DNA from 3 places in the Rhodovulum sp. BSW8 genome. Region 3 is predicted to be linked to each of the others. Evidence: riboswitches for the same ligand, from Rfam matches in the RefSeq annotation. Region 3 holds a riboswitch; each other region holds the start of a gene.
What was found. Region 3 has a riboswitch for cobalamin ahead of DSD19_RS02195 (iron ABC transporter permease). Riboswitches for the same ligand answer to the same signal wherever they lie in the genome.

Region 1 (10,206 bases), on a different contig from region 3:
AGCTCGCCATAGGCGAAATCGACCTCGCGCCCGCCGACGATCGGCACCTGGTCCGCCAGATCGGCGGGACAGGTCCAGTCGAAGGTGAGGTTGGTGAAGGGCGTCTGGGTGCCCCAGCGCGAGGGGACGTTGAGGTTGTAGATGAATTCCTGCATCGCCTGCCGCACGGCGGCATAGTCCAGCCCGTCGAGCCGCACATAGGGCGCGAGATAGGTATCGAAGGAACTGAAGGCCTGCGCACCGGCCCATTCGTTCTGCAGCGTGCCGAGGAAATTGACGATCTGGCCCAAGGCGCTGGTCAGATGCATCGGCGGGCCGGATTCGATGGTGCCGGGCACGCCGTTCAGCCCCTCGCGCAAGAGCGTCCGCAGCGACCAGCCCGCGCAATAGCCCGCGAACATGTCGAGATCGTGGATATGGACATCGCCCTCGCGATGGGCCCGGCCGACTTCCGGCGGGTAGATATGGCTCAGCCAGTAATTGGCCGTCACCTTGCCCGAGGTGTTCAGGATCATGCCGCCCAGCGAATAGCCCTGGTTCGCGTTGGCGTTCACCCGCCAGTCCGACCTGTCGAGATATTCGTTGATCGAGCTTTCCACATCGACCAGCACCCGCCGGTCCTCGCGCAGCCGCGCATGCTGGTCGCGATAGACCGCATAGGCGCGCACCGTCACCATCCGGTTGGCGCCGATCAGCGCCTGTTCGACCGCATCCTGGATCTCTTCGACGCCGGGCGCGCCGCCCGCATGGCGAAAGCTCAGGACCCGCACCACCCGATCGGTCAGGCGCGCGGCCTCTTCGGCGCCGAACTCGCCGGTGGCCTCGCCCGCGCGGGCGACGGCCCGCGCGATGCGGCCACTGTCGAAGGGAACCACCTGCCCGTCGCGGGTCACGACGGATTGGGGGAGAACGGCCGTCATCGCATCACCTGTCTGCATGGTCAAAAATCCCAGTCCTCGTCCTCGGTCGCCACCGCCTTGCCGATGACGTATGAGGAGCCCGAGCCCGAGAAGAAATCGTGGTTCTCGCTGTCGGGACTCAGCGCGGCAAGAATTGCGGGGTTCACCTCGCAGGCGGCGGGCGGAAACAGCGCCTCGTAGCCGAGATTCTGCAGCGCCTTATTGGCGTTGTAGTGAAGGAAGGCCTTGACGTCTTCGGTCAGGCCGAGGCCGTCATAAAGCTCTTCGGTATAGCGCGCCTCGATTTCGTAGAGATCGAAGATCAGCGCGAAGGCAAAGTCCTTCAGAGCGGCGCGTTCTGCCTCTGGAAGCCGGTCGGCACCGCGCTGAAACTTGTAGCCGATATAGTAGCCGTGGATCGCCTCGTCGCGGATGATCAGGCGGATCAGATCGGCGGTATTGGTCAGCTTGGCGCGGCTCGACCAGTACATTGGCAGGTAGAACCCCGAATAGAACAGGAAGCTTTCCAGGAACACCGAGGCGACCTTGCGGCGCAAGGGATCGCCGCACGCAGCGTATTCGTCGAGGATCAGCCGGGCCTTCGCCTGCAGATGCGGGTTTTCCTCGGACCAGCGGAACGCTTCGTCGACCTCGCGCGTCTGGCAGAGCGTCGAGAAAACCGAGGAATAGCTTCGCGCATGCACCGCCTCCATGAAGGCGATGTTGGTCAGCACCGCCTCTTCGTGCGGGGTCTGCGCATCGGGCAACATCGCGGGCGCGCCGACGGCGTTCTGGATCGTGTCGAGCAGCGTCAGGCCGGTGAACACACGGATGGTCAGTTGCTGCTCTTCGGGGCGAAGCGTCGCCCAGCTTTGAACGTCGTTCGACAGCGGCACCTTTTCGGGCAACCAGAAATTTACCGTCAGCCGGTTCCAGACCTCCAGGTCCTTGTTGTCCTGCAGCCGGTTCCAGTTGATCGCGCGGGGGACGGCACGGATATCGGTCATGTCTTTCATTTCGGACCTCACAGCGTGCAGGACACGCAGCCCTGCACCTCGGTTCCCTCAAGAACCGTCTGGCGCAAACGGATGTAATAGATGGTCTTGATGCCCGTCTTCCAGGCGCGGATCTGGGCGCGGTTGATGTCGCGGGTCGTTGACTCGGCCGGAAAGAACAGCGTCATCGACAGGCCCTGATCGACATGCTCGGTCGCGGCGGCATAGGTGTCGATGATCGCTTCGGGGCCGATCTCGTAGGCGTCCCGGTAGAACTCCAGATTATCGTTCGTCATGAACGGCGCGGGATAGTAGACGCGGCCGATCTTGCCCTCCTTGCGGATCTCGATCCTGGAGGCGATCGGGTGGATCGAGGAGGTCGAGTTGTTGATGTAGCTGATCGACCCGGTGGGCGGCACGGCCTGCAGGTTGCGGTTGTAAAGCCCGTCCCGGATGACGGCGTCGCGCAGCGCCGCCCACTGGCTGCGGCTCGGCAGATCGACCCCGAACCGGACGAAAAGATCGCGCACGGTTTCCGTCTCGGGCAACCAGTCCCGGGTCACGTATTTTTCGAAGAAGGTCCCGTCCGCGTATTTCGAGAGGTCGAAGCCCGCGAAGCTTTTCCCCTTTTCGCGCGCGAGGGCATTCGACGCGCGCAGGGCATGATAGGCAATGGCCGCGAAATAGCTGCGGGTGAAATCGATGCCCTCGGGGCTGCCGTAATGGATCCGCTCACGGGCCAGGAAACCGTGAAGGTTCATCTGGCCCAGCCCCACCGCATGGGCCTCGTCATTCCCCCGCCGGATCGAGGGCACGCTGTCGATGGCCGACATCTCCGAAACCGCCGTCAGCGCCCGGATCGCGGTTTCCACCGTTTCCCCGAGATCCGGCCCGTCCATGGCGGCCGCGATGTTCAGGCTGCCGAGGTTGCAGGAGATGTCGGTCCCGAGATGCCGGTAGCTCAGGTCATCGTCGAATTCGGAGGCCTCGTTCACCTGAAGGATCTCGGAACAGAGGTTCGACATGGCGATCCGCCCCGCCACCGGGTTCGCACGGTTCACCGTGTCCTCGAACATGATGTAGGGGTATCCGCTCTCGAACTGGATCTCGGCCAGCGTCTGGAAGAAGTCGCGCGCGTTGATCTTGCTTTTGCGGATCCGCTTGTCGTCGACCATCTCGTCGTATTTCTCGGTCACCGACACTTCCGAGAAGGGCATGCCGTAAACCCGCTCCACGTCATGGGGCGAAAACAGGTACATGTCCTCGTCCCGCTTGGCGAGATCGAAGGTAACGTCCGGGATCACGACGCCAAGCGACAGGGTCTTGATGCGGATCTTTTCGTCGGCATTCTCGCGTTTGGTATCAAGAAAGCGCAGGATGTCGGGATGGTGCGCGTTCAGATAGACAGCGCCCGCCCCCTGCCGCGCCCCCAGCTGATTGGCATAGGAAAACGAGTCTTCCAGCAGTTTCATCACCGGGATCACACCCGAGGACTGGTTTTCGATCCCCTTGATAGGGGCGCCATGCTCGCGGATGTTGGTCAGCATCAGCGCAACGCCGCCGCCGCGCTTGCTGAGCTGCAGCGAGGAATTGATGGCCCGGCCGATGGACTCCATGTTGTCCTCGACCCTCAGCAGGAAACACGAGATCAACTCGCCCCGGCTTTTCTTTCCGGCGTTCAGAAAGGTGGGGGTGGCGGGCTGGAAGCGGCCCGAGATCATCTCGTCCATCAGCCGCATGGCCAGGGCTTCGTCGCCCCGCGCCAGCGCGAGAGCCACCATCACCACGCGGTCTTCATAGCGTTCCAGATAGCGCTGCCCGTCGCGGGTCTTCAGGGTGTAGGAGGTATAGTATTTGAAGGCCCCGAGGAACGTGGAAAAGCGGAATTTCCTCGCATAGGCCGCATCCCAGATCCGCCGCTGGAAATTCCGGGAATACTGGTCGAGAACCTCGGCCTCGTAATAGCCTTCATCGACCAGATATCCGAGCTTTTCGTCAAGGCTGTGAAAGAACACGGTGTTCTGGTTGACATGCTGCAGAAAATACTGCCGCGCGGCCATGCGTTCGGCGTCGAAGCGGATGCGTCCGTCTTCGTCGAAGAGGTTCAGCATCGCGTTCAGCGCATGGTAATCAAGCGCCGACGCGTCTTTCAGGCCGTGATCGAGCATTTCGGTCTCCAGAACTCTGCAAGCCCAGCACGGACGCGGGCGATGTCGGCTTCGGTTCCGGCCAGTTCGAACCGGTAAAGCACCGGAACGGCGCATTTGCGGGCGATGACCTCGCCTGCGGCGGCGAAGAGCGTGCCGAAATTGCGGTTTCCACTGGCGATGACGCCCCGCAGAGCGCTGCGGGGGACGGGATCGTTGAGAAAGCGGATCACCTGCCTGGGCACAGCGCCACGGCCCGCGCCGTCGGCATAGGTCGGGCAGATCAGCACGAAGGCGTCGGCCGGGCTGGGCATTGGATCCTCGGGGTCGATCGGAATGCGCGCCGCCGGCAGACCCAGAGCCTGCACGAAGCGCGCGGTATTGCCAGACCCGGAGGAATAGTAGACGAGCCCGCCCATCGCCGTCAGGCCAGCCGACCGATCAGGTCCGGACGGAACCCCGCCCAGTGATCCTCGCCCGCAATCACCACCGGCACCTGCCGGTAACCCAGCCCGGTCACATGGCTCAGCGCCGCGTCATCTTCGGTCAGGTCGATCACTTCATAGCTCAGCCCGCGCGCCTCAAGCGCGCGTGTCGTGGCCGTGCATTGCACGCAGGCCGGTCTGGAATAGACGGTGATAGTCATGTCTCGCCCCATATGTCTGCCGTTTCCTGTCGGACCTTGGGACACGAGAGCCATGGCGACGGGGCGGCCCGCCGCGAATCGCACACGCACCCCGAGGCCCTCCGCCTGTGGTTGTCGCCGTCCGTCATGGCAGGTCTCCTGGCTTGCGGGTCGACACTTGGCTGGCCTTCCCGGACCCCGATCCCCTGATGGATTGGCCCAGTGGCGTCGTCAGCTTCGCTCGCCGCTCACAGTTGCGGGGGCAGCGCCGGATTTGACCCATACGGGCCTGCACCGGCTTCCCTCTTTCGTCCCCGGGTCGCCCCGGGAAACCATGACTGGATCACCATCTCTCGATCCCCTTCGGATGTCAATATCTGGTGTTCCAGATCCTCAGATTTACGACCTGTTGGGTGCAGGGCCGAAAGGGCTGGCGCCGGCACGTGGACCCGTTTCTTTGGTGGAAGGTCTCCCAATCGCCTGAAAAACCTCCGTCCGGTCTCGCGCAGCGATCCTGAAGCTTCCGCTTCGACCCAATGGCGCGCGTCCCGGCCCGGGGATCGGCCTTGTTCGCGAATGCGATGGCCGAAGTCGTTTTCCGGCCATCGGCTGCCGCCCTCTGCGATTAGAATCGTTCCGCAAGGTGCCGCCGGTGACGGCGGAGAATTGGGAAGCCGGTGCAGAACCGGCGCTGCCCCCGCAACGGTAACGGATGGGCAGGCACGGCGAAGGCCACTGGGAAAGCCTCCCCGGGAAGGCGCCGCGCCCGGCTGAAAGGCCACTCCGAAGCCCGGAAACCAGCCTTGCGCGAGACGCAAGCCGCGGGCGGCGGCGCAGGCGCTTGACGGGCTGTGGCGGTATGCCGGGGCCCGGACGGTTTGCGCTCCGCTCGCTTCGGAAACCGCCGCGAAACATGCGGCAAGGGGCAGACCATGAAGCACGACCTCTCGCATTTGTTGGCCGCACAGAAACCGGGACAGGCGCTGGACCGTCCGTTTTATACCGATCAAGGCGTTTTCGAGGCCGATCTCCAGACGATCTGGTATCGCGAGTGGCTGTTCGCCATTCCGAGCTGCGAGCTGGAAAAGCCCGGCTCCTACGTCACCCACAAGGTCGGCGCCTATCGCGTGATCCTCGTGCGCGGCGCCGATGGCGCGATCCGCGCGTTCCACAATTCCTGCCGCCATCGCGGCTCGATCATCTGCAAGGCGGCCCGGGGCAACGTCCCGAAGCTTGTCTGCCCCTATCACCAATGGACCTACGAACTGGACGGGCGGCTGCTTTGGGCGCGGGACATGGGCGCCGAATTCGACGCCTCGGCGCACGGCCTGAAACCGGTTCACTGCCGTGAACTGGCGGGGCTTGTCTATATCTGCCTGGCCGAGGAGGCGCCCGATTTCGACGCCTTCGCCGATCAGGTCCGTCCCTACCTCGAGGTGCATGACCTGACGACGGCGAAGGTCGCCCACGAATCCACCATCATCGAGAATGGCAACTGGAAGCTCGTCTGGGAGAACAACCGCGAGTGCTATCATTGCAGCGGCAACCACCCCTCCCTGTGCCGCACCTATCCCGAGGACCCCCGCATCACCGGCACCGACGGCGATGCCCTGCCCGAACCCGTCAGGGCGCATGTCGCGCGCTGCGAGGACGCGGGCATTCCGGCACGGCTTCGCCTGGCAGGAAGCGGGCAGTTCAGGGTCGCGCGGATGCCGCTGCTGCCCGGTGCCGAAAGCTACACGATGGACGGCAAGGTGGCCGTGACCCGCCCGCTTGGACGGTTGCCGTTCCGGGATGCCGGGACCTTGCTTCTGTTCCACTATCCGACGACCTGGAACCATTTCCTGTCGGACCATTCCATCGTCTTCCGCGTGACACCGGTCTCGGCACGGGAAACCGAAGTCACGACCAAGTGGCTGGTACACAGGGACGCGGTCGAGGGGCGCGACTATGACCTCACGCGCCTGACCGAAGTCTGGATCGCCACCAACGACGAGGACCGGCGGGTGGTCGAGGACAACCAGCTGGGCATCGACTCGCCGGCCTATGTGCCGGGGCCCTATTCGGCGGTGCAGGAATCGGGCGTGATCCAGTTCGTCGACTGGTATTGCCGGACCCTCGCCGAAAGGACCGGGGCGCCGTCCCGGATCGCGGCGGAGTGAGCGGGATGACCGATCTCTCCGGCCCGCAGGCCCGCTCGATCTGGTCCGATGACGAGATGCTGGAATGCGTCTCGGTCATCCCCGAGGTGCCGAACACGGCCACCTTCACCTTCCAGGCGCCCTCCGGCGCGCTTTTCGACTATCTGCCGGGGCAGTTCCTGACGCTCGAGATCCCGGTTCCGGGCGGGACCGTGCACCGCACCTACACGATCTCGTCCTCGCCCTCGCGGCCGCGGTCGGTCTCGGTCACGGTCAAGGCGCAGGCGGCAAGCCTCGGCACCCGATGGATGCTCGATGAGCTGCGGCCGGGCATGCGCCTGAAGGCGTTCGGCCCGGCGGGCGTGTTCAGCCACCTGAACCATCCGGCGGCGAAGTACCTCTTCATCTCGGCGGGCTCGGGCATCACGCCGGCCATGTCGATGACCACCTTCATGTTCGATCTGGGCACGGTGCCCGACATCGTCTTCGTGAACTGCGCCCGCAGCCCGTCCGGGATCATCTTTCGCGAACGGCTGGAGCACATGGCGTCGCGGGTTCCCGGCATCGACCTGAAATGGGTCGTGGAACGGCCCGATCCGTTCCGGCCATGGACCGGGTATCGGGGCGTGTTCAACCAGCTGATGCTGGGCCTGATGGCGCCGGACTACCTGGACCGCGAGGTGTTCTGCTGCGGCCCCGAGCCGTTCATGCAGACGGTGCGCGACGCGCTTCAGGGCCTTGGATACGACATGGACCGCTATCATCAGGAAAGCTTCCAGGCGCCGGCCGCGACCGCCGACGAGGTGCCGGACCTCGACGACGTGGTCCCCAGCGAGGATGCAGAAGTCGAACTGACCTTCGCCCGGTCCGGCGTCACCGCGCGCGCGTCCGAAACCGACACCATCCTGGCCGCCGCGCGGGGCGCCGGGCTGAACATTCCTTCGGGCTGCACCTTCGGCGTCTGCGGCACATGCAAGATCAGAAAGCTCTCGGGCGAGGTGCATATGGTGCATAACGGCGGCATCTCCGAGGACGACATCGCCGCCGGCTACGTGCTTGCCTGCTGTTCCCACCCGATCGGAAAGGTCGCGGTCGATGTATGATGGCGAAAGCCGCGCAGATCCGGGTCAGGCCCCCTCGAAATAGCGGATCGCCTTCACGACGAGGTCGCCAAGGCTCGACGCGCCGAGCTTCGACTTCAGGATCAGGCTGACATTCGAAACCGTCTTGTAGCTGATGCAGGCCCGCGATGCGATTTCACGATAAGAAAGACCCTCTGCGATCAGACCAAGGATTTCTTCCTCGCGCCCCGTCAAATGAACCCGTGCGCCGCCGCCCGTCACTTCCATCAGTGCAATCTTGCGGGCGAAATGCGCGCCCACATGGTGACGACCGGCCGCAACCTCCTCGAAGGCGAAGCAGATATCCCGCGGCGGCGAATCCTTGTTGATGATCCCGTGCGCACCGGAATTCAGCGCGCGGCGGGCAAGGACGGCGCTGGTATGCATGGTGAAGACGAGGATCGGCAGCCGACGGTCGGCGCGCCTCAGCCGTTCGATCAGCTTCAGGCCGGCGGTCTTTCCCTCACCCAGCGTCAGGTCCACGACCACCAGGCCCGGCCGCTCGCTGCGCCACAGACGCCACCCCTCAAGCGCGGTGGCGGCACAGAGGATCTCGCAGGGCATCCGGCCGCGCACGATCCGGCCCCAGCCTTCGGCCACCACCGGGTGATCGTCGACGATCAGCACTTTCAGGTCCTGGCGGGCAGGCGGCATGTCCTGTGCGAGGCTCATGATACGGGCATCCTCAATTCGGTGACGGTCCATCCTTCAAGCCGCGCGGGGGGCAGATATTCCGCACCAAGAGCCAGCGCGCGATCCCGCATTCCGGCGATGCCGAGCCCGGGGTCGGGGCTTGCCTCCCGCAACCCTGTCCCATTGTCGGCGACCCGTGCGGTCAGGGCGCGCTTTTCACGCCAAAGACCGATCTCGACCCTGGAGGGCTGGCCATGGCGGAGACTGTTCAGGACGCTTTCGCGCACGAAGCGATAGATCGAAAGCTCGGCCATTTCGTCGGCGCGGGCCTCCGGATCGGCGGACAGCACGAATTCGGTGCCGGGGGCGGTGTCGTTGAAGCCCGCCGCCAGATCCGCCAGCAGATCGAAAAGGGTCGCCTCGCCCGCAATCATCGGCCTGAGATCGTTGATCGCGGCCCGCGCGCTTTTCTGGACCGCGGCGGTATGGCGCATGACGGCACCGACCGCATCGCGCAGCGGCGCGGCGAAAGCCTCTGGCACTGCGCCAAGGTGATGTTCGACCTCGCCAGCGGCCGCGTTCAGGGCAAAAAGCTCGGGGCCCATCTCGTCATGCAGGTCCGAGGCGATCCGGGCACGCTCGGCCTCCGCCATGGTCATGAGCCGGCTTTGAAGCAGGGCGTTCTCGCGCCGCTCTGTCTGCAGGTGGCTGGCCAGGGCGTTCACGCCTTCGGCCAGCGCCGCAAGCTCGGACAAGGGTCCTTCGGGGGCGCGCAACTCCAGCCGGCCCGCGCGCATTTCTCCGATAGCGACCAGCACCGCCTCCAATTGCCGCAGCACGAACCGGGTCAGCCCGACGCTGAGCAGGCCCATGCCAAATCCGGTGCAGGCGAGGATGGGCAGAAGGATGCGGAAATCCTCCCAGACCTCGGCGATCTCGTCCGATGGGTCGGTCGTGACCGTCAACGCCCCCAGCACGTTCGGATAGCGGGCGACCAGGAAGCGGTCGCTGTGACCGGGGGGGCGCATCAGCGCCGCAAACCAGCGCGGAGCGGTTCCGTCGGAGGCCCGGCTTCCTTCGGTCCGGACGGCCGCCTGGCCCGAGATCTCCTCGAACGTGGCGGCGACGTGGCGGCGGGCGTCGATCTCTTCGGCCAGCTCGCGCGCCTGATCGACCGGATCCCCGCCCCCATAGCCCGACGGCAATCGCAGGACCGCCGCCGCGCGGGCCAGTTCGAAGGCCGAGCCGGTTTCCTCGCGGACAGCCTGGCGCGCATTCAAGATCAGGGCCCCGGCCACACCGACGCAAAGCGCGGCCGCCGCGAGGATGGACACAGCGGGCACGAGCCGCCCGATCGGCACTTGCCGCCTTGACGCCACTTGGGCAGGCGCGTCCGTGCCGGATGCGCCTGTCATCTGCGCAGATGCTCAAGAGCTTCGGTCAGCGCCTCCTCGTGGGGCAGGCCACGGTCGCGAAGAACCCGGTATCGCTGAACCAGCGGCCCGATGCTGGCGCGCCTGTCCTTTTCACCGGCGCCCGCTGCCAGACGAAGAAGAAGGGAAGGCAGGTCGGTGCGCGGCGCCTCGTGCCACACTTGCACCACACGGTTCGCGATCATGCGCGGGCTCTCGCGATACCGCGCCGC
Region 2 (10,206 bases), on a different contig from region 3:
GTCAGCCCGGAATGGGCGGCCTGGGCCAATGGCGTGGCGGTGCGCGAGCTCGACTATCACGACACCTTCCTTGCCGCCGACTATTCGCATCCGGCCGACAACATCCCGCCGATCCTGGCAGTGGCGCAGCATTGCGGTCTGTCGGGCAAGGCGCTGCTGCGCGGCATCGCGACGGGCTACGAAGTGCAGGTCAATCTGGTCAAGGCGATCTGTCTGCACGAACACAAGATCGACCATATCGCCCATCTGGGCGTCTCGGCCGCGGCCGGGATCGGCACCGCGCTGAACCTGCCCACCGAGACGATCTACCAGGCGATCCAGCAGGCGCTTCATGTCACCACGACGACGCGCCAGTCCCGCAAGGGCGAGATTTCCAGCTGGAAAGCCTATGCCCCGGCCTTTGCCGGCAAGATGGCGATCGAAGCGGTCGATCGCGCGATGCGGGGCGAGGGCGCGCCCAGCCCGGCCTGGGAAGGCGAGGACGGCTTCGTCGCCTGGATGCTGTCGGGCCCCGACGCCGCCTACGAGGTGCCGCTGCCGATGCGGGGGGCGCCCAAACGCGCGATCCTCGAGACCTACACCAAGGAGCATTCGGCTGAATATCAGAGCCAGGCGCTGATCGATCTGGCACGGCGGCTGCGCGGCGAAATCGGCGATCTCAGGCAAATCCGGACCATCGTCATTCATACCAGCCACCACACCCATTACGTGATCGGCACCGGCGCGAACGACCCGCAGAAGATGGACCCCACGGCCAGCCGCGAGACGCTGGACCACTCGATCATGTACATCTTCGCCGTGGCCCTGGAAGACGGCGCCTGGCATCACGAGAAATCCTATGCGCAAGAACGCGCCGCGCGCCCCTCGACGGTCGATCTGTGGCACAAGATCTCGACCCTGGAAGACCCGGACTGGACGCGCCGCTATCACAGCCGCGACCCGCAGGAAAAGGCCTTCGGCGGCCGCGTTGTGGTCACGCTGAAGAACGGCCGGGTGATCGAGGACGAGATTGCGCTGGCCGACGCCCATCCGCACGGCGCCCGGCCCTTCGAGCGGCCGAACTACGTGAAGAAGTTCCTGACGCTTTCCGAGGGTGTGCTTGACCCGAAAGAGCAGGACCGGTTCCTCAACGCCGCCGAGAATGTCGCCGATATTCCCGAAAGCGGGCTTGGGATCCTGAATTTCACCGCCGCGCCCGAAAAGCTGGGCGCCGCACGTCCCCACGGCCTTTTCGACTGGAACTGACCCATGACCGGCATCATCAGGAAACCGAAGAAATCCGTGGCCCTGTCGGGCATCGTCGCGGGCAACACGGCGCTGTGCAGCGTGGGGCAGACCGGCAACGACCTGCATTATCGCGGCTATGATATTCTGGACATCGCCGAGGCCTGCGATTTCGAAGAGATCGCGCATCTGCTGATCCACGGGCATCTGCCCTCGACCGCCGAACTGACCGCCTACAAGGCCAAGCTGAGGCGCCTGCGCGGCCTGCCTGCCGCCGTGCGCCAGACGCTGGAGGCGATCCCGGCCGCGACCCATCCGATGGATGTGCTGCGCTCGGGCGTCTCGGCGCTGGGATGCGTGCTGCCCGAACCCAATGACCAGAACCCGGCCGCGGCCCGCGACATCGCCGACCGTCTGATCGCGGTGCAGGGCTCGATGCTGCTGTACTGGATGCATTATGCCCGGAACGGCCGCCGGATCGAGGTCGAGACGGAGGACGAGACCGTCGCGGGCCATTTCCTGCACCTGCTGCACGGCGCGCCGCCCAGCCAGGACCATGTGCGCGCGATGCACACGACCCTGATCCTTTACGCCGAGCATGAATTCAACGCCTCGACCTTCACCGCGCGGTCCATCGCGGGCACCGGGGCCGATATCTATTCGGCGATCACCGGGGCCATCGGGGCGCTCAGGGGGCCCAAGCATGGCGGTGCCAACGAGGCCGCCTTCGAGATCCAGAAACGCTATGCCACGCCAGACAAGGCCGAGGAGGACATCCGCCGCCGCGTCGCCGCGAAAGAGGTCATCATCGGCTTCGGCCACCCGGTCTATACCGTTTCGGACCCGCGCAACGCGGTCATCAAGCGCGTGGCCCGGCATCTGGCCGATCATGAGGGCGCGACCAGGATGTTCGACATCGCCGAGCGGATCGAGACGGTGATGGCCGATGCCAAGGGCATGTTCCCCAATCTCGACTGGTATTCGGCGGTCTCCTACCACCTGCTGGGTGTGCCGACCGAGCTGTTCACGCCGATCTTCGTGATCGCGCGGACGGCGGGGTGGGGGGCGCATGTGGTCGAACAGCGCGCGGATGGCAAGATCATCCGCCCCTCGGCCAACTATGTCGGCCCCGAGAACCGCCGTTTCCTGCCGCTCGACCAGCGCGGCGGGCTGCTGACCGATCAGACGGAGGCATAAATGCCCTATCTCGTTGCAAATGACCTTCCCGATCGCCCGGCGCCCGCACGTTTCCGCGCGGCGCTGGCCCGGCCCGGGATCTACCGCCTGCCGGGCGCGCATAACGGCATGGCCGCCCTTCAGGCGAAGGCCGCCGGGTTCCAGGGGCTTTACCTGTCGGGGGCGGCGATGACCGCCCAGATGGGGCTGCCCGATCTCGGCATCATCACGGTGGACGAGGTCGCCTTCTTCATCCGCCAGATCGCGCGGGCCAGCGGCCTGCCGCTGCTGGTCGATGGCGATACCGGCTATGGCGAGGCGCTGAACGTCATGCACATGGTCCGCTGCTTCGAGGAAGCGGGCGCCGCGGCCGTTCATCTGGAAGACCAGCTTCTGCCGAAGAAATGCGGCCACCTGAACGACAAGAAACTGGCCCGCCCCGAGGACATGGCGGCCAAGGTCGCTGCCGCGGCCCGCGCCCGGCGCGATCTTTTCATCATCGCGCGCACCGATGCGGCGGCCTCCGAAGGCATCGAGGGGGCGGTTGCCCGTGCGAAGCTTTATGTCGAGGCGGGGGCCGACGCGATCTTCCCCGAGGCGCTGACCTCGGTCGAGATGTTCCGCGAGGTCCGCGCCCGGCTGCCGGGGGTGAAGCTGCTGGCCAACATGACCGAATTCGGCCGGACGCCCGCGCTGACGGCGGCCGAGTTTCAGGATCTGGGCTACGACATGGTGATCTGGCCGGTCAGTTCGCTGCGCGTGGCCAACAAGGCGCAGGAACGGCTGTACGCCGAACTGGCGCGGTCGGGCTCCACCGCTCGGCAGATCCCCGAGATGCAGACCCGCGCCGAGCTTTACGAAACGATCGGGCTGAATGCCTACGAGTCGCTCGACCGCTCGATCGTGGCCAGCTTGGCGCCGGAACCCGTCTGACCGGCATGGGTGGCGGCGAGGCTGACGAAACCCGTCAGGAAATCGGCGGCCTCGCCCGTGCGGCGGCTCAGGTGGATCGTCTTGAAGATCCCCCCGGCCCCGATCCTGACGGCCGCCACCCCGGCACCTTCGGGCAGATCGCGGATCAGCCAGTCGGGGATCGAACTGATCCCCCGTCCGGCCGCCACCATGCGCAGCATCAGCTCGGATGTCTCGACGGTCCGGTGCCGCCGGGGGCGGACATGGCCCGGCACCAGAAACCGGGTGAAGATGTCCAGCCGTTCGGGTTCCACCGGATAGGTGATCAGCGTCTCGCCCGTCAGGTCGGCCGGCGCGGCATGGGGCTTGCGGGTCAGCGCGTGGCCTTCGGGTACCGCCAGGACCAGTTCGTAAGGATAGACCGGATGATGCGTCAGCCCGGGATGCTCCAGCGGGTCGGGCGTGACCAGAAGGTCGATCTCGTGGCCCAGAAGCGCGCCGACCCCGCCAAAGCGGAAGGCCGTGGTCAGATCCAGATCGACCTGCGGCCAGTCGTTGAGGAAGGGCTCGATCACCCGCATCAGCCAATGCTCGCAGGGGTGGCATTCCATCCCCAGACGCAGCGAGCCGCGCTGTCCTGTCGCGAAATCCGCCAGCACCCGGTCCGCATGGTCGAATTGCGGCAGCACCCGTTCTGCAAAGGCCAGGAGCCATTCGCCCGTTTGGGTCAGGCGCAGCCCGCGCCCGTCCCGTTCCCAGATGGCCACGCCATGGCGGTCCGCGAAACGCCGCATCGTGTGGCTGGCTGCGGACTGGCTGAGGTTCAGGGCCTCGGCTGCGGCGGCAAGACTGCCATGCCGGGCGACCGCGCGTAGCAGAAGCAGGGGCTGAAGATCGACCAATACATGACTCCAACAGAATATTCGGTGACAAATGACCATTTTTCGTCAAGCGATTCCAGCTTTATCAGGGTCGAACCTCGGATGGAGCAAGGAGAGACACATGATCCGGTCGGCAAATCTGGGCTTCCCGCGCATCGGCGCGCGGCGCGAGCTGAAACGGGCGGTCGAAGCCTATTGGAAGGGGGCTACCGACGCTGCGGCTCTGGAAGGGACCGGCCGCGAGCTGCGCGCCCGGCACTGGCAGGCGCAGCAGGCGGCGGGGATCGACGCGATCCCGTCGAACGACTTTTCCTTTTATGACCAGATGCTCGACATGACGGCGCTGCTGGGTGCCGTGCCCGGGCGCTTTGGCCATCGGGGCGATACCGTGGGGCTGGATACGCTTTTCGCGATGGCCCGGGGCCGCGACGACGCGCCCGCGATGGAAATGACCAAGTGGTTCGACACGAACTACCACTTCATCGTACCCGAGCTGACCGACGGGATGCGCTTCGCGCTGTCCTCGTCCAAGCCCGTCGACGAGTTCATCGAGGCGAAGAAGCTGGGGATCGTCACCCGGCCGGTCCTGATCGGCCCCGTCACATGGCTGAGCCTTGCCAAGACGAAGGGGGCGGAATTCGACCCGCTCGACCTGCTGCACGGGGTCCTGCCGGTCTATGAACAGATCCTCGACGGGCTGGCGGCCGCGGGTGCGGAATGGGTGCAGATCGACGAGCCGGTGCTGGTGACGGACCTGACCGCGCGCCAGCAGGGGGCCTTTGCCACCGCCTATGACGCGCTTGCCAAGGCGGGGCCGAAGATCATGCTGGCCAGCTATTTCGGGGCGCTCGGCGACAATGCGGCGCTTGCGCTGCGCCTGCCGGTCGCGGGCGTGCATCTGGACCTGGCCCGCGCGCCCGGGCAGCTGGCCGATGTCCTGCCGCTGGCGGCGGGCAAGGTCCTGTCGCTGGGCCTGATCGACGGGCGCAACGTGTGGCGCGCGGATCTGTCGGCCAAGCTGGCGCTGGCGAAGCCTGCTTTGGCGGCTTTGGGGCCGGACCGGATCGAGGTTGCCCCCTCCTGCTCGCTGCTGCATGTGCCGGTCGACCTGGGACAGGAGGACGAGATCGACGATGAGCTGGCAAGCTGGCTGGCCTTCGCGGTGCAGAAGCTGGGCGAGGTCCGGACCCTGGCCCGCGCTTTGGGCGAGGGGCGTTCGGCCGTGGCCCGGCAGATGGCGGCTTCGGACAAGGCGTTGGCCGCGCGCCGGGCCTCGGCGCGGATCCATGACGTGGCGGTCTCGGCGCGGCTGGATACGGTGACACCGGCAGATCTCGAACGCCGGGGGACCTATGCCGAACGCCGCGCGGTGCAGGACGAAAAGCTGCGGTTGCCGGCCTTCCCGACGACCACGATCGGGTCCTTCCCGCAGACGGCAGAGGTCCGCAAGGCCCGGGCCGCGCACCGCAAGGGCGAGCTCGACGATGCGGCCTACGAGGCGTTCCTCAAGGACGAGACCCGCGCCTGCATCGCCGAACAGGAACGGCTGGGGCTCGACATGCTGGTGCATGGCGAATTCGAGCGAAATGACATGGTCGAGTATTTCGGCGAACTGCTGGCGGGCTTTGCCTTCACCCGGCATGGCTGGGTGCAGAGCTATGGCAGCCGCTGCGTGAAGCCGCCGTTGATCTATGGCGACGTGTCGCGGCCCGCGCCGATGACGGTGGACTGGTCCGCCTTTGCCCAGTCGCTGACGAAACGGCCGATGAAGGGCATGTTGACGGGGCCGGTGACGATCCTGCAATGGTCCTTCGTGCGCGACGACCAGCCGCGCGAGAGGACCTGCCGCCAGATTGCCCTGGCGATCCGCGACGAGGTCTGCGACCTTGAGGCGGCGGGGCTGCCCGCGATCCAGATCGACGAACCGGCCCTGCGCGAGGGGCTGCCGCTGCGCCGTGCGGACTGGGCCGGTTACCTGGCCTGGGCCATCGACGCCTTCCGGCTGACCGCCTCGGGGGTGCGCAACGACACCCAGATCCACACCCATATGTGCTATTCCGAGTTCAACGACATCATCGAGCATATCGCCCGGATGGATGCCGACGTGATCTCGATCGAGGCGTCGCGGTCCGACATGGAGCTTCTGCAGGTCTTCGGCGATTTCGACTACCCGAACGAGATCGGTCCGGGGATCTGGGACATTCACAGCCCTCGCATCCCGTCCGAGGCGGAGATGACCGCGCTGCTGGCGAAGGCCACGAAGGCGATCCCGGCCGAGCGCCTTTGGGTGAACCCGGATTGCGGTCTGAAGACCCGCGCCTGGCCCGAGGTCAGGGCCTCTCTTGCCAATCTTGTCGCCGCCGCGAAAGGGGTGCGGCAGGGGGCGCTTGCCGCCGAATGACCAAAGACCGGCGGCGCGGTCCCAAGCGGGCCGCGCCGTCCCGCATTCGGGTCAGCGCGCCAGCGCGGCCACCGGGTCCGCGGCCAGTGCCGACAACGCCGGCCAGTCTATGGGCTTTCCCGCGACCGGATGCCCGCCCTGAGAGTGAAAGGCCAGCCGGTCCGGCCATTCCGACAGCGGGCCGGCCGACCGGCCGCCAATCAGGATCGTCCGCCCCGGATAGTCCGCGCGCAGCCAGTCCGCCATCGCGGCGGCCCGTTTCGCGTCCCGGCTGTCGATCCCGACCCGTCCGCCATAAATGATGATGGGGCAATTGCCGGTTCCCCTCAGGCTGGATCTGAGACTCGTCACGCGCGCCCAGGCGATCAAGCGCACCGAATACCCCGCCGACCGAAGAAGATCGGTCTTCATGAGGGCGCCGGTCAGTTCCGAACACCGGTCGGGCGCCAGAACGACGGCCGAGGCGCGCGCCTCGCGTGGGTCGGCCGGTCGGCCCGCGAGCAGCATGAGCCGGTTCAGCCGGACGGTCGCCAGCGTGACTTCGAACCCGGAATAGCGACTGTCCATCCAGCCCTGCCCCAGAGTCCGGCAGACCTCGTCCACCAGGCCTGCGCGGGCGCGGGGACAGCCCAGAAACCGCTCCGGGATGGGCGGAAGGCTCTCTTCGGGCGACCGTGCCAGATGCGCCGCCAGACCCTGCGCCGTGCAGATCCCCTCGGGGTCCCGGTCGGCCCAGTGCCGGACCGCGGCGCCGTCGAAGACCCGTGCGGCCGCCCCCCTGTCCGGCGATACGGCCAGCGGCACCACGCTGCCGGCCCTTTCCCCGGCATCCAGGAATTGCATGGACCAGTCGGGAAAACGCCGCGCGTCGATCCAGCCGGCACTGAGAACACTCACGCCCTGATGGCGCGGGTCGCGCTGGATCGCCCCCATCACGGCACAGACCGCCGCTGCCGGACCTTCGAGCCATTGCAGGACCTGTCCCTGCCCGAAAAGCAGGACCCCCGTGATCCGGCTTTGCCGGTTTCGCGCCGCCGCCTGCTCGGCGATGGCCTGAAGGTCCGGCAGCCGCAGATCGTCCCGGGTCCGGCTTGCATAGGCAATTCGGAACAGCCGGCCTTCGGCGTCAGTCCGTTGAAGCTCGTCTTTCCGCACCCACGTCTTCTCCGCTCGGGGCGGGAGGGGCCGCGGCCGGGTGCGGAAACCCAGGCGGCGCGCGGCGCATCCCGGTCCCTTGCCCGTGTCCTCCGGGGCACCCCGCCCGTGTCAACACCAAGCAGATGGCAGGTCTCCTGGCTCGTGGGTCTCTGCGCTTCCGGGCCTTCCCAGGCGTCTCGCCCAGTGGCATGTCCGGAGCCGCTCGCCACATACAGTTGCGGGGGCAGCCGCGGCCTTGGGGTCGCCCCCGCTACCGCATTCCCTTTTCAGCCGCGCCTGTGAAAGACGCGGACACCATCTGGCGCCATGGTAGTTGCAAGGGCTGCCCCGTGTCGACGGAAACCTGTCTCTGCGACAACACGTTCGGCCGGACCCCAGGGGCCCGGCCGCCGGGTTTCAACGCGGGTCTATTCGGCCGCGAACTGGTTCATGGTATTGGCCGAGCCGCCCGCCTTCAGGGCACGCTCGCCGCCGACCATTTCCTTGAACGTGTCGCCAAGGTCGGACCCCACCTCGTGCTGGTGCTTGACCGCCGAGATGCCGCGCCGGATCTCTTCGCGCTGCACGGTCGCCACATAGGCCAGCATCTTGTCCTCGCCGAAATAGCCGCGGGAAAGTTCGTCCATGGACTTCGCGGTCAGGTGGAAGGTCGGCAGGGTGATGAGGTTGTGGAACACCCCCGCCCGGGTCGAGATGTCGGTCTGGAAGGCCTTCAGCCGGGCATCGGCCTCGCGTCCCAGATCGGTCTCGTCATAGTCGGGCTTCATCAGCTCGTTGCCATTTGGATAGCTGTCTTCGGAGATCGTGCCCTCGGCCAGCCATTGCGCGCGGACCTGCTTGCGCAGGTTCAGGGTCCAGTTGAAGGAGGGCGAGTTGTTGTAGGTCAGCTTGGCATTCGGCACGGCCTGACGGATCTCGTTCACCATCGAGGCGATCTCGTCCACGTTGGGGGTGTCGGTCTCGATCCACAACAGATCGGCGCCGCCCTGGGTCAGCGAGGCGATGCAATCCTCGACCACCCGCGCCCGGCCGGTGCCCTCCTGGAAGGGGAAAAGCCCGTTCGGCAGCCGCGCGGGGCGCACGAATTCGCCATCGCGGAAAAGCGCCAGCTCGCCCTCGCGGATCGGGTTCTCCTCGGTGATCGGCTCGGTCTTCAGCCACTTGATATAGTCGGCGGCCAGATCGCCCGGCTGCTGGCTGACCGGCACCTTCTGGGTGAGGCCCGCGCCAAGGCTGTCGGTCCGGGCCACGATCACGCCATCGTCGACGCCAAGCTCCTCGAAGGCCAGACGGCAGGCGCGCAGCTTCTCGATGAAATCCTCGCGCGGGACCGTGACCTTGCCATCCTGGTGGCCGCATTGCTTGGCGTCGGAGACCTGGTTCTCGATCTGCAGGCAGCAGGCGCCCGCCTTGATCAGTTCCTTGGCCAGCAGATAGGTCGCGTGTTCGTTGCCGAAGCCCGCATCGATGTCGGCGATGATGGGCACGACATGGGATTCGAAAGTGTCGATGGCTTCGATCGCGGCCGTTTCGGCGGCAGCATCGCCCGCGGCACGCGCGGCCTTGAGATCCTTGAACAGATCGTTCAACGCCACCTCGTCGGCCTGGCGCAGCGAGGTATAGATCTCCTGGATCAGGTCCGCGACGGCGGTCTTTTCATGCATCGACTGGTCGGGCAGGTGGCCCCAACGGTTCCTCAGCCCCGCGACCATCCAGCCCGACAGATAGACATAGACGCCCTTGGCCGACCCGCGCAGCCGCTTGACCGACTTGATCATCTGCTGGGCATGGAAGCCCGACCAGCAACCCAGAGACTGGGTCGATTTCGAGGGGTCGGCGTCATAGGCCGCCATGTCCGCGCGCATCACGGTCGCCATCTCGCGAGCGATGTCGAGATGGGTGTCGAAGCTGTTTTGCAGCTTCAGTTGCACGATGTCATCGACCGAGACCCCACTCGACGAACGACCGGAGGGGTAGCGGGACAGGACCTCTGCACGGAGCTCCGAATAGGTCTTTCTCTTGGTCATGATTCTTCCTTTCGACGTGATCGGTGTTCGGATTTCGGGGAGCGCGTTGCAGCGGGGCCGCAGCGACAGGGGCAGGGGCAGGGGCGGGGGAGGGGCAGTCCTCGGGCAAGGGCCCGCCAAACGGGGAGAGGATACGGATCGGGTCCATCAGTCGAGCGCATTCAGAACGGCATAAGCCGGGGTGGTGATGAAGTCGGGCAGGGTGTCGGCGGTCGCGGCGTCCTGGAAAAGCCGCGCCGCCGAGGCATAGTGGCCGCGGTGAAACCCGGTCGGGCCCAGCCGGTCGAGGATCGCGGCAATTTCTTGCTGCACCAAAGCGCCCAACCAGTCGGCATCCAGCTTGCGGTCCCCGCCTGCGGTCAACGCCACGCGCGCGCCATGCCGGATCCATTGCCAGATCTGGGCGCGGCTGATCTCGGCGGTCGCG
Region 3 (10,206 bases):
AGGTGCCGCCATAGGGGAAGAAGCCGCCATGCAGCGCGATGCCGTTCATCGCCGCCGACATGCCGAATTCGCGGATTCCGTAATGGATGTAGTTGCCGCCGTAATTGTCTTTCGACACCGGCGACATGCCCTTGGTCAGGGTCAGGTTCGAGCCGGTCAGGTCGGCCGAGCCGCCGATGGCGTTGGGCAGGGTGGCATTGACCACGGCCAGCGCCATTTCCGAGGCCTTCCGGGTCGCGACCTTGGGCGCGTCGGCCGAAAGCTGTTGCTTGTAGGCGGTGATCGCCTCGGCCATGGCGGCCTTGTCGGGCCCGGCCAGCGATTTCTCGAAGGCGCCGCCATGCTCGGCACAGAGCAGACGCGCCTCCCAGCCCTCGCGGGCCTCGCGGCCGCGCGCGGCGACCGCCTGCCAGGCGGCATAGACCTCTTTCGGCAGGGTAAAGGCCTCATGGGCCCAGCCCAGCGCCGTGCGGCTCGCGGCGATTTCCTCGGCACCCAGCGGCGCGCCATGGACCTTGTGGCTGCCGGCCTTGTTGGGCGCGCCCTGGCCGATCACGGTCTTGCAGTCGATCAGCGAGGGGCGGGGGTCCTTCTTCGCGGCCTCGATGGCGGCGGCGACCGCCTCGCGGTCATGGCCGTCGACCTCCTGCACATGCCAGCCGGCGGCGGCGAAACGGGCCTTCTGGTCGACCGAGGTCGACAGTTCGGTCGAGCCGTCGATGGTGATCTTGTTGTCGTCCCACAGCACGATCATCCGGCCCAGCTGCCAGTGCCCGGCCATGTCGATGGCCTCGTGGCTGATGCCCTCCATCAGGCAGCCGTCGCCCGCGATGACATAGGTGTAGTGATCGACCAGATCGTCGCCGAAACGGGCATTGTGCATCCGTTCGGCCAGCGCCATGCCGACCGCGGTGGTGATGCCCTGTCCCAGCGGGCCGGTCGTGGTCTCGATCCCGTCGGCATGGCCGTATTCCGGGTGACCGGCCGTGCGGGCGCCCCATTGCCGGAAGCTGCGGATCTGGTCCATGTCCATGTCGGCATAGCCCAGCATGTGGTTGATCGAATAGACCAGCATGGACCCGTGCCCCGCCGACAGCACGAAGCGGTCGCGGTCGGGCCATTTCGGGCAGGACGGGTCGATCTGCATGAACCGGTTGAACAGCACCGCGGCCACATCGGCCATGCCCATCGGCATGCCCGGATGGCCCGAATTGGCGGCTTGGACCGCATCCATGGTCAGGACCCGGATGGCGGTGGCCATCAGCGCTTCGGCGCTGGTGTCGATCTTGGTGGGCGCGTTCATGTGAACCCTCCTCAGGCGCGTTTCGATTCGGAGACGAGGCGATTGATCATCGGCGTCAGGATAAGCTGCATCGCGAGGTCGAGCTTGCCGCCCGGGATCACGATCGAGTTGGCGCGGCTCATCCAGGACCCGTGGATCATCGAGACCAGGTAGGAAAAGTCGATCCCGCGCGGGTTGCGGAACCGGATCACGACGAGGCTTTCGTCGGGGGTCGGGATCCAGCGGGCGACGAAGGGGTTCGAGGTATCGACCACGGGCACGCGCTGGAAGTTGATGTCGGTTTCGGTGAATTGCGGGCAGATGCAATGCACATAGGCATACATCCGGCGCAGGATCACATCGGTGATCGCCTCCGTCGTATAGCCGCGCTTTTCCTTGTCGCGGTGGATCTTCTGGATCCATTCGAGGTTGATGACCGGCACCACCCCGATCTTGAGGTCGGCATGGCGGGCGATGTTCACATCGTCATTGACGACCGAGCCGTGCAGACCTTCATAGAACAGCAGGTCCGACCCGTCCTCGAACGGCGCCCACTCGGTGAACTCGCCGGGGGGCACGCCGTATTTCTCGGCCTCGTCGGCATCGTGCACATAGTGGCGGGTGCGACCGGTGCCGGTCTCGCCATACTGGCTGAAGACCTTTTCCAGCTCCTTCAGCTCGTTCGCTTCGAAGCTGAAATGGCTGAAGCCGACATTGCCGCCGGCATACTGGCGGTCGAGTTCGGACTTCATGTCCTTGCGGTTGAACCGGTGGAAGGCGTCGCCCTCGATCGAGACCGCGTTCACGCCCTCGCGGCGGAAGATCTGGTCGAAGGTGTGCTTGACCGTCGAGGTGCCAGCCCCGGAGGAGCCGGTGACAGAAATGATCGGATGCTTCTTGCTCATGACAATCCTCCAGGAACTCAGACGCGGAACAGGCCGCGATTGCCGAACAGGGCGTTGACCTCTTCGTCCGGCAGGTCGTGATAGGCGGCGATGCGGCTGACCTTGTCGGTCGAACCGAAGACGAAGGGCGTGCGCGCATGCAGGCTTTCGGCGGTCTTGCCGAGGATCGGATCCTGCGCGTCGGTGGCAAGGCCTCCGGCCTGCTGGATCACGAAGGCGATGGGCGCGCATTCATAGACCATCCGCAGACGGCCGCGCTCGTAGCCCTTGCGGGCATCGCCGGGGTACAGGAAGACGCCGCCCCGGGTCAGGATGCGGTGGGTCTCGGCCACCAGCGAGGCGACCCAGCGCATGTTGAAGTTCGAGGCGCGCGGGCCTTCCTCACCGGCGAGGCAGTCGTCGATATAGGCCCGGATCGGCCGCGACCAGTGCCGGTAGTTCGACGCGTTGATGGCGAATTCGCGCGAGGTGTCGGGCACCATCACCGCCTCGGCCACCAGCACGAACTGCTTGCTGTCGGGATCGAGCAGGTATTCTTGGGTGCCCTTGCCGAAGGTGCAGACCAGCATCGTCTGCGGCCCGTAGATGATGTAGCCCGCGCCGATCTGTTCGCTGGCCGGGCGCAGCACGCTGGCATCGCCGGTCGCGGCCGCCTCGAAGATCGAGAAGATCGTGCCGATCGAGACGTTGACGTCGATGTTCGAGGATCCGTCGAGCGGGTCGATGGCGACGGCATAGGCGCCGGCCGGGTCAAGCTCGGCCACGACGTCCTGCTCTTCCGAGGCATAGAAGCGGACATTGGCGGACTTGAGACGTTCGCAGAAGGCGTCGTCGGCCATCAGGTCCAGCGCCTTCTGGGTATCGCCGCCCAGGTTCTCGCCGACCGCGGCCCCCAGCGCGCCGCCCAGCGGTCCGCGCTGGATCACCCGCGACAGGTCGATGCCGACCTCGCAGAGCGCGTTCAGGATCGGCTGAAGCGCGGCGGGGATATGCTGCAAATCCCGGATCGGATTCTCTCGTTGCATAAATTTCTCCCGAATCTGGCGACGCGTTGTCGATACCGGTTGCTAAAGGATGACGGCATGGGGGAGAATTTAAAAACACGGAACCTGCGTTAGATTTTTTTGAAAACCTCATGTCGACACTCCGGCCCGAAGCGGTAACCTTCAAGCAACTCAGGGCTTTGCGCGCCGTGGCCGAGCACGGAACGCTGACGGCGGCGGCCGAGTCGATCCACCTGACGACCCCGGCCGTCCATACCCAGCTGCGCCAGCTCGAAGAGAATTTCGGCGCCCGCCTGGTCGATCGCGGTCCCCAGGGCGTGGCGCGACTCACGCGCCAGGGCGAGGCGGTTCTGGTGGGCGCGCGCGCGATCGAGACCGCGCTCGAGGCCTGCGTCGATCATGTGCGCGCGCTCAACGAGGGGATGGAGGGGATGGTGACGCTGGGCGTGGTCGCCACCGCCAAGTATTTCGCGCCGCGCCTGGTGGCCGAGCTGCACCGCGCCTTTGCCGAAATCGACGTGATCCTGCGTGTGGGCTCGCGCGAGATGGTGGTGACGGCGCTGCAGGCGGCAAGCGTCGATATCGCGATCATGGGGCGGCCGCCCCGGGTGCCCGAGGTGCATGCGACAGTGCTGGGGCCGCATCCCCATGTGCTGATCGCGCCGCCCGATCATCCGCTGGCCGGGCAGGAGCGGATCGCGGCCGAACGGGTGCTGGCCGAGACCTTCCTCGCGCGCGAGATCGAGTCGGGAACCCGCGTGCTGATGGAGCGGTTCATCGAGCGGCTGGGCAAGGGGCGTCCGCAACGGGTCGTCGAGCTGGAAAGCAACGAGACCATCAAGCAGGCGGTGATGGCGGGGCTCGGGATCGCGCTGATCTCGCGTCACACGGTGGTCGAGGAACTGGCCGCCGGGCGGCTGGTCGAGCTGGATGCCCCCGCGCTGCCGCTGGTGCGGCAGTGGTTCCTGGTCCATCGCAGCGATACCGCCCTCAGTGCGGCCGGCCGGCGCATCCACGGCTACATAGTGGGCCGCCAGGGCGCGTTCCTGCCGTGATAGGCCGGTTTCCGGCCCCGAATTTTCGCAGAAAATTCGCGCGAACCTCCAGGCAGTCGGTTTCCCTGACAAAACGCGGCAGTGCCCTTGACCTTCCAGCGACTGGAGGTCCTATCTGAGGGGCATCCAATCCGACGGACGCTGCACGGAGGCTGTCATGACCGCGATCACCACCACCAGGCTGAAGCTCGAAGGGCTGCATTGCGCGGGCTGTGTGCGGCGGGTCGAGCGCGCCCTGACCGACCTGCCTGAGGTCGGTGCGGCCCGGGTGAATCTCGCCACCGGCACCGCCGAGGTCGAGCATTCCGGACCGCCTGCGCCGCTCATCGGCGCGGTCGAGGGGGCGGGCTTCGGCGTCGCCCGGACCGAAATCGCGCTCAACGTCGAGGGCGCGACCTGCGCCTCCTGCACCGGCCGGATCGAGCGTACTCTGCTGGCCCAGCCCGGGGTTCTGTCGGCTGCGATGAACCTCGCGACCGGTCAGGCCCGCGTGACCGCCGCCGAGGGCCTGGCCGATGCCCGTGCGCTGGCCCGCGCGGTCACAGAGGCTGGCTATCCGGCGACCCCGCTGACCGCCGAGGCGCGGCCCGAACCCGGCGCGGCCCAGGCTGCCGAGGCCCGCGCGCTGGCCCGCCGGGCCTGGATCGCGGGCCTGCTGGCGCTGCCCGTGGTGCTTCTGGAAATGGGCGGTCACGTGATCCCTGGTGCCCGCGAGGCGCTGGCCGGGATTGTCTCGGAAACCGGGCTGCGCGTCGTCTCGTTCCTGCTGACCACCGCGATCCTCGCCGGTCCGGGCCGGTCCTTCTTTCTCAAGGGCGTGCCGCTCCTGCTGAAGGGCGCGCCCGACATGAACGCGCTGGTCGCGCTCGGCACCGGCGCCGCCTGGGGGTACTCGACCCTCGCGACCTTCGCGCCCGGCCTGCTGCCCGCCGGCACGGCCCATGTCTATTTCGAGGCCGCCGCGGTCATCGTCACCCTGATCCTGATCGGCCGCACCCTCGAGGCCCGCGCCCGGGGCCGCACCGGCGAGGCGATCCGGCATCTGATGGGCCTGCAACCCCGCAGCGCCCGGGTCGTCACTGAAACGGGTCTCGAGGACCGGCCCGTCGAGCTGCTTGCCCCCGGCGATCTGATCGAGGTCCGCCCCGGCGAGCGCATCCCCACCGATGGCGAGATCGTCGCGGGGCAGGGGCCGGTCGACGAATCGATGCTGACCGGCGAGCCGATGCCCGCCGACAAGGCGCCCGGTGACGCGGTCACCGGCGGCACCGTCAATGGCGCCTCCGCGCTGCGGTTTCGCGCCACCCGGGTCGGCCGCGATACCGCGCTGGCCCAGATCGTGGCGATGGTCGAGACGGCGCAGGGCGCCAAGCTGCCGGTGCAGGCGCTGGCCGACCGGATCACCGGCATCTTCGTGCCCGCCGTCCTGGCCGCCGCCGCGCTGACCGTGGCTGTCTGGCTGATCGTCGGGCCCGACCCGGCGCTGGGGCTTGCACTGGTCGCGGGCGTCTCGGTTCTGATCGTGGCCTGTCCCTGCGCCATGGGGCTGGCCACGCCGACCTCGGTGATGGTCGGTACCGGCCGCGCCGCCGAGATGGGGGTGCTGTTCCGCAAGGGCGATGCGCTGCAAAGCCTGTCGGGCGTTGCGACGGTTGCCTTCGACAAGACCGGCACGCTGACCGAGGGCCGCCCCGAACTGACCGGGGCGCGGCTGGCCGAGGGCTTTGATCGCGGCGAGGTTCTGGCCGCGGCCGCCGCGCTCGAGGCCCGGTCGGAACATCCGCTGGCCCGCGCCATCCTCGCCGCCGCCCCCGATCATCCCGAGGCCGAAGGCGTCGAGGCGCTGCCCGGCTTCGGCGTCCGGGGGCGGATCGGGGGCCGCGCGGTGCTGGTGGGCGCCGAACGGCTGATGGCGCGCGAGGGCATCGCGCTTGGACCCCTCGCGGCCGAGGCCGCGGCGCTGGCCGCGACCGGCGCAACCCCGGTCTTCGTGGCCCTCGGCGGGCGCGCGGCGGGGGTGCTGGCGCTGGCCGACCCGATCAAGCCCTCGGCGCGCGCGGCCATCGCGGGACTGCACCGCATGGGTGTCCGGACGGCGCTGATCACCGGCGATACCGAGCCGACCGCGCGCGCCGTCGCGGCCGAGCTTGGCATCGGCCATGTCGTGGCGGGCGTCCTGCCCGGCGGCAAGGTCGAGGCGCTGGAGGGGCTGCGCGCCGACGGCCCTGTCGCCTTCGTCGGCGACGGGCTGAATGATGCGCCCGCGCTGGCGGCGGCCGATGTGGGGCTCGCCATCGGCACCGGCACCGATGTCGCCATCGAGGCGGGCGATGTGGTGCTGATGTCGGGCGACCCGCAGGGCGTCGTCAACGCGCTCCATGTCAGCCGCCGGACGCTGGCCAATATCCGTCAGAACCTGTTCTGGGCCTTCGCCTATAACGTGGCCCTCATTCCGGTCGCGGCAGGCGTGCTCTATCCGCTGAACGGCCTTCTTCTGTCGCCGATGCTGGCGGCGGGGGCCATGGCCTGTTCAAGCCTCTTCGTGCTGTCGAACGCCCTGCGGCTGCGCGGACTCGGACCCCTGGAGGCCCGGTCATGAATATCGGCGACATCTCGAAGGCGACCGGGCTGCCGGCCAAGACCATCCGCTATTACGAGGAGATCGGCCTGATCCGCCCCGCTCGGGGCGCCAATGGCTACCGGCATTTCTCGGAAACCGATTTGCACAACCTGACCTTTCTGGGCCGGGCGCGGTCGCTTGGGTTTTCCATCGAGGAATGCCGGGCGCTTCTGGCGCTTTACACCGACAAGGACCGCGCCAGCGCCGATGTGAAACAGATCGCCCGCGTCCATCTGGCGCAGATCGACGCCAAGATCGCCGAATTGCAGGCGATGCGCGCCACCCTGGCCGAGCTGGTTTCGGCCTGCGCGGGCGATCAGCGCCCCGACTGCCCGATCCTGAAGGGGCTGGCCGGAGAGGGCTGAGCCGCCCGCAAAGGGCTTTGACAATGCCCGCCGATCGGCTAGGCAGGAGCGACTTCGGTTCCGGTCCGCAAGGCCGGAGAAAAGGGAACGCGGTGCGCCCCCGCAAGGGCAATTCCGCGGCTGCCCCCGCAACTGTAGGCGGAGAGCGCGGCTGACAGATGCCACTGGGCCCGGCGCCCGGGAAGGCCAGCCAAGCGACGACCCGCAAGCCAGGAGACCTGCCGGAGCGACGATCACCCTTTCCGGGCGCGGGGCGCGCCCCGGAGCGGCCAGCCCGCAGCGGTGAGAAAGATCACCGTCCGGGGGGCTGGCGCGATGCCACCGTGCCCCGGACCGCCCGCAAGGGCAGGGAAGGCAGGGCGATGGACGATCCGGATACAAGACCGGCCGACCGAGACGGAGCGCGCGCATGAGGGGGCAGGGGCTCTTCTGGGCGCTTGCGCTGCTGGTCGCGGCCCTTTTCGCGCTGTCGCTGCTGATCGGCCCCGCGGGACTGTCGGTCAGGGACAGCCTCTCGGCGCTGCTGGCCGGGCGCGGCGAGGCGGCGGTTCTGGTCATGCGCGAGATCCGGCTGCCGCGCGCGATCCTGGCCGTGCTGGTGGGCGCGAGCCTCGGGCTCTCGGGCGCGGCGCTTCAGGGCTACATGCGCAACCCGCTGGCCGAGCCCGCTCTGATCGGCGTCTCGTCGAGCGCCGCGCTGGGCGCGGTGCTGGCGCTGCAGACGGGGCTTGCCTCGGCGCATGTGCTGGCGCTTCCCGCTTCGGCGCTGACAGGCGCGCTGATCGCCGTCTCGCTGCTGCTGCTGCTGGCCGGGCCGCGCGGGGGCGCCTTCACGCTGATCCTCGCGGGCATCGCCCTTTCGGCGCTGGCGGGCGCGCTGACGCAGCTGGTGCTGAACCTCTCGCCCAATCCTTACGCCACGGCCGATATCGTGTTCTGGCTGATGGGCTCGCTCGCCGACCGGTCCTTCACCCATGTCTGGCTGGCGCTGCCGCTGACGCTTCTGGGCTGGCTGATGCTGGCGGGGCTCGGCCGCGGGCTCGATGCGCTGACGCTGGGCGAGGATGCGGCGGCGGCGCTGGGCATCCGGCTTGGACGGCTGCGCCTTGCGCTGGTCCTGGGCGTCGCGGCCTCGGTGGGCGCGGGCGTGGCGGTCGCGGGCGCCATCGGCTTTGTCGGTCTGATCGTGCCGCATCTTCTGCGCCCGCTGGTGGGCGCGCGGCCCGGGCGGCTGCTGGCGGCCTCGGCGCTTGGCGGGGCGGCGCTTTTGCTGGCGGCCGATATCGGCGTGCGGCTGGTGCTGCCCGACCGCGACCTCAAGCTGGGCGTCGTCACGGCACTGATCGGCGCGCCGCTGTTCATCCGGCTGATCTACCGGACCCGGGTGGAGGCGGGCGCATGACCGGGATTGAGCTTTCGCATCTGACCGTCCGGCGCGGGCGCTGTCCGGTGGTCGACGATGTCACCGCGACGCTGTCCCCCGGCGACTGCGTTGGCCTTGTCGGTCCCAATGGCGCAGGCAAGACCACCCTGATGCGCGCAACCCTCGGCCTCGTGCCGCACAAGGGCACATCGAGCCTTGCGTGCCTTCCCGCGTCCGAGCGTGCCCGCGCCGCCGCCTGGTTGCCGCAAACCCGCGAGATCGCCTGGCCGGTCAGCGTCGAGACCCTGGTCGGGCTTGGCCGCACGCCGCATCTGGGACCGGGCCAGCGTCCCGGACCCGCCGACCGCGCCGCCGTCGGTGCCGCGATGGCCCGCCTCGACCTGACCGGGTTCGCCACGCGGCGCGCGACCGAGCTGTCGGGCGGCGAACAGGCGCGGGTGCTGATCGCCCGGGCGCTGGCGCAGGAGGCGCCGGTGCTGATGGCTGACGAACCCATTGCCGGGCTCGACCCGGCGCATCAGTTCACCACCATGGCGCTGTTTGCAGGGCTCGCCGCCGAAGGCCGCCTCGTGATGATCTCGCTCCACGATCTGGGGCTGGCGGTCCGGTTCTGCACCCGGCTTCTGCTGATGCATCGCGGCCGTCTGGTGGCCGACGGCCCGCCCCGCGCGGTGCTCAGCGAGGCCAATCTGGCCGAGGTCTTCGGGCTGCGCGCCTATCTTGCCGACACCCCCGACGGCCCGGTCTTCCAGCCGCTCGAGGTGGTGCGATGACCCCCGATACCTGCCCGGCCGAGGAGCCCGCCGCATGATCGACCCGATCCTGTCCTTCCTTCACACCGGCGGCGCGGCGATGTGGGCCATCGCGGCCCTGTCGGTCGCGACGCTCAGCCTGATCCTCTGGAAGCTCTGGGGCCTCGCGCGGATGGGGGCCTTCGCGGGCGCCCGGGCCGAACGCGCCGTGCGGCTCTGGCAGGAGGGTGCGCGCGAGGCGGCGGCCGAGGCGGTCTCGGGTCGGGTCGGTCTGCGCGCCCGGCTGGTGGGCGCGGCCATCGGGGCGCTGGCGCGGGGCCTGCCCGAGGCGAAGGCCCGCGAAGAGACCACCCGCGTCGCCCGGCGGCTCTTGGTCGAGGCGCGTTCGGGGCTGCGCGCGCTGGAACTGATCGCGGTGATCGCGCCGCTGCTGGGGCTTCTGGGCACCGTTCTGGGCATGATCGACGCCTTTCAGGCGCTGCAATCGGCGGGCTCGGCGGCCGACCCGGCCGATCTGGCGGGCGGCATCTGGGAGGCGCTTCTGACCACGGCCGCCGGCATGGCGGTGGCGATCCCGGCGGCGGTTTCGCTCAGCTGGTTCGAATCCGTGGCCGACAGCGCCCGCGCCGACATGGAAGACCTCGCGACCCGGCTTTTTCTGGCCACGGAGGCGGGGTGATGTTCAGTTTCGACACGCCCCGGCCGACGCGGCGCCCGAGCCTCACGCCGATGATCGACGTGGTTTTCCTGCTGCTCGTCTTCTTCATGATCGCCGCCCGCTTCGGCCCCGAGGCGGGGATCGGGATCGTCGCGGCCAGGGGCGGCGGGGCGGGCGACTG

Region 1: linked by a shared signal. The riboswitch ahead of nrdH (glutaredoxin-like protein NrdH) and the one ahead of DSD19_RS02195 (iron ABC transporter permease) in region 3 are both predicted to bind cobalamin.
Region 2: linked by a shared signal. The riboswitch ahead of DSD19_RS06935 (BLUF domain-containing protein) and the one ahead of DSD19_RS02195 (iron ABC transporter permease) in region 3 are both predicted to bind cobalamin.

What each region holds. Positions count from the first base shown of each region.
Region 1 is NZ_QNVX01000009.1:15,065-25,270, reverse strand. It holds partial or broken gene DSD19_RS06885 (ribonucleoside triphosphate reductase) at 1-920, opposite strand, end outside; gene nrdF (class 1b ribonucleoside-diphosphate reductase subunit beta) at 941-1,915, opposite strand; gene nrdE (class 1b ribonucleoside-diphosphate reductase subunit alpha) at 1,924-4,062, opposite strand; gene nrdI (class Ib ribonucleoside-diphosphate reductase assembly flavoprotein NrdI) at 4,044-4,460, opposite strand; gene nrdH (glutaredoxin-like protein NrdH) at 4,466-4,687, opposite strand; cobalamin riboswitch at 4,798-5,018, opposite strand; cobalamin riboswitch at 5,291-5,487, shown strand; gene DSD19_RS06860 (aromatic ring-hydroxylating dioxygenase subunit alpha) at 5,599-6,828, shown strand; gene DSD19_RS06855 (hybrid-cluster NAD(P)-dependent oxidoreductase) at 6,834-7,910, shown strand; gene DSD19_RS06850 (response regulator transcription factor) at 7,935-8,555, opposite strand; gene DSD19_RS06845 (LapD/MoxY N-terminal periplasmic domain-containing protein) at 8,597-9,904, opposite strand; gene DSD19_RS06840 (hypothetical protein) at 9,973-10,206, opposite strand, start outside.
Region 2 is NZ_QNVX01000009.1:29,386-39,591, forward strand. It holds gene DSD19_RS06910 (MmgE/PrpD family protein) at 1-1,245, shown strand, start outside; gene prpC (2-methylcitrate synthase) at 1,249-2,421, shown strand; gene prpB (methylisocitrate lyase) at 2,422-3,333, shown strand; gene DSD19_RS06925 (LysR family transcriptional regulator) at 3,279-4,214, opposite strand; gene metE (5-methyltetrahydropteroyltriglutamate--homocysteine S-methyltransferase) at 4,315-6,594, shown strand; gene DSD19_RS06935 (BLUF domain-containing protein) at 6,646-7,749, opposite strand; cobalamin riboswitch at 7,859-8,066, opposite strand; gene DSD19_RS06940 (isocitrate lyase) at 8,160-9,779, opposite strand; gene aceB (malate synthase A) at 9,927-10,206, opposite strand, start outside.
Region 3 is NZ_QNVX01000004.1:186,785-196,990, forward strand. It holds gene tkt (transketolase) at 1-1,303, opposite strand, end outside; gene DSD19_RS02170 (phosphoribulokinase) at 1,315-2,187, opposite strand; gene DSD19_RS02175 (class 1 fructose-bisphosphatase) at 2,205-3,212, opposite strand; gene DSD19_RS02180 (LysR family transcriptional regulator) at 3,323-4,246, shown strand; gene DSD19_RS02185 (heavy metal translocating P-type ATPase) at 4,404-6,845, shown strand; gene cueR (Cu(I)-responsive transcriptional regulator) at 6,842-7,231, shown strand; cobalamin riboswitch at 7,270-7,472, shown strand; gene DSD19_RS02195 (iron ABC transporter permease) at 7,641-8,633, shown strand; gene DSD19_RS02200 (ABC transporter ATP-binding protein) at 8,630-9,388, shown strand; gene DSD19_RS02205 (MotA/TolQ/ExbB proton channel family protein) at 9,423-10,046, shown strand; gene DSD19_RS02210 (biopolymer transporter ExbD) at 10,046-10,206, shown strand, end outside.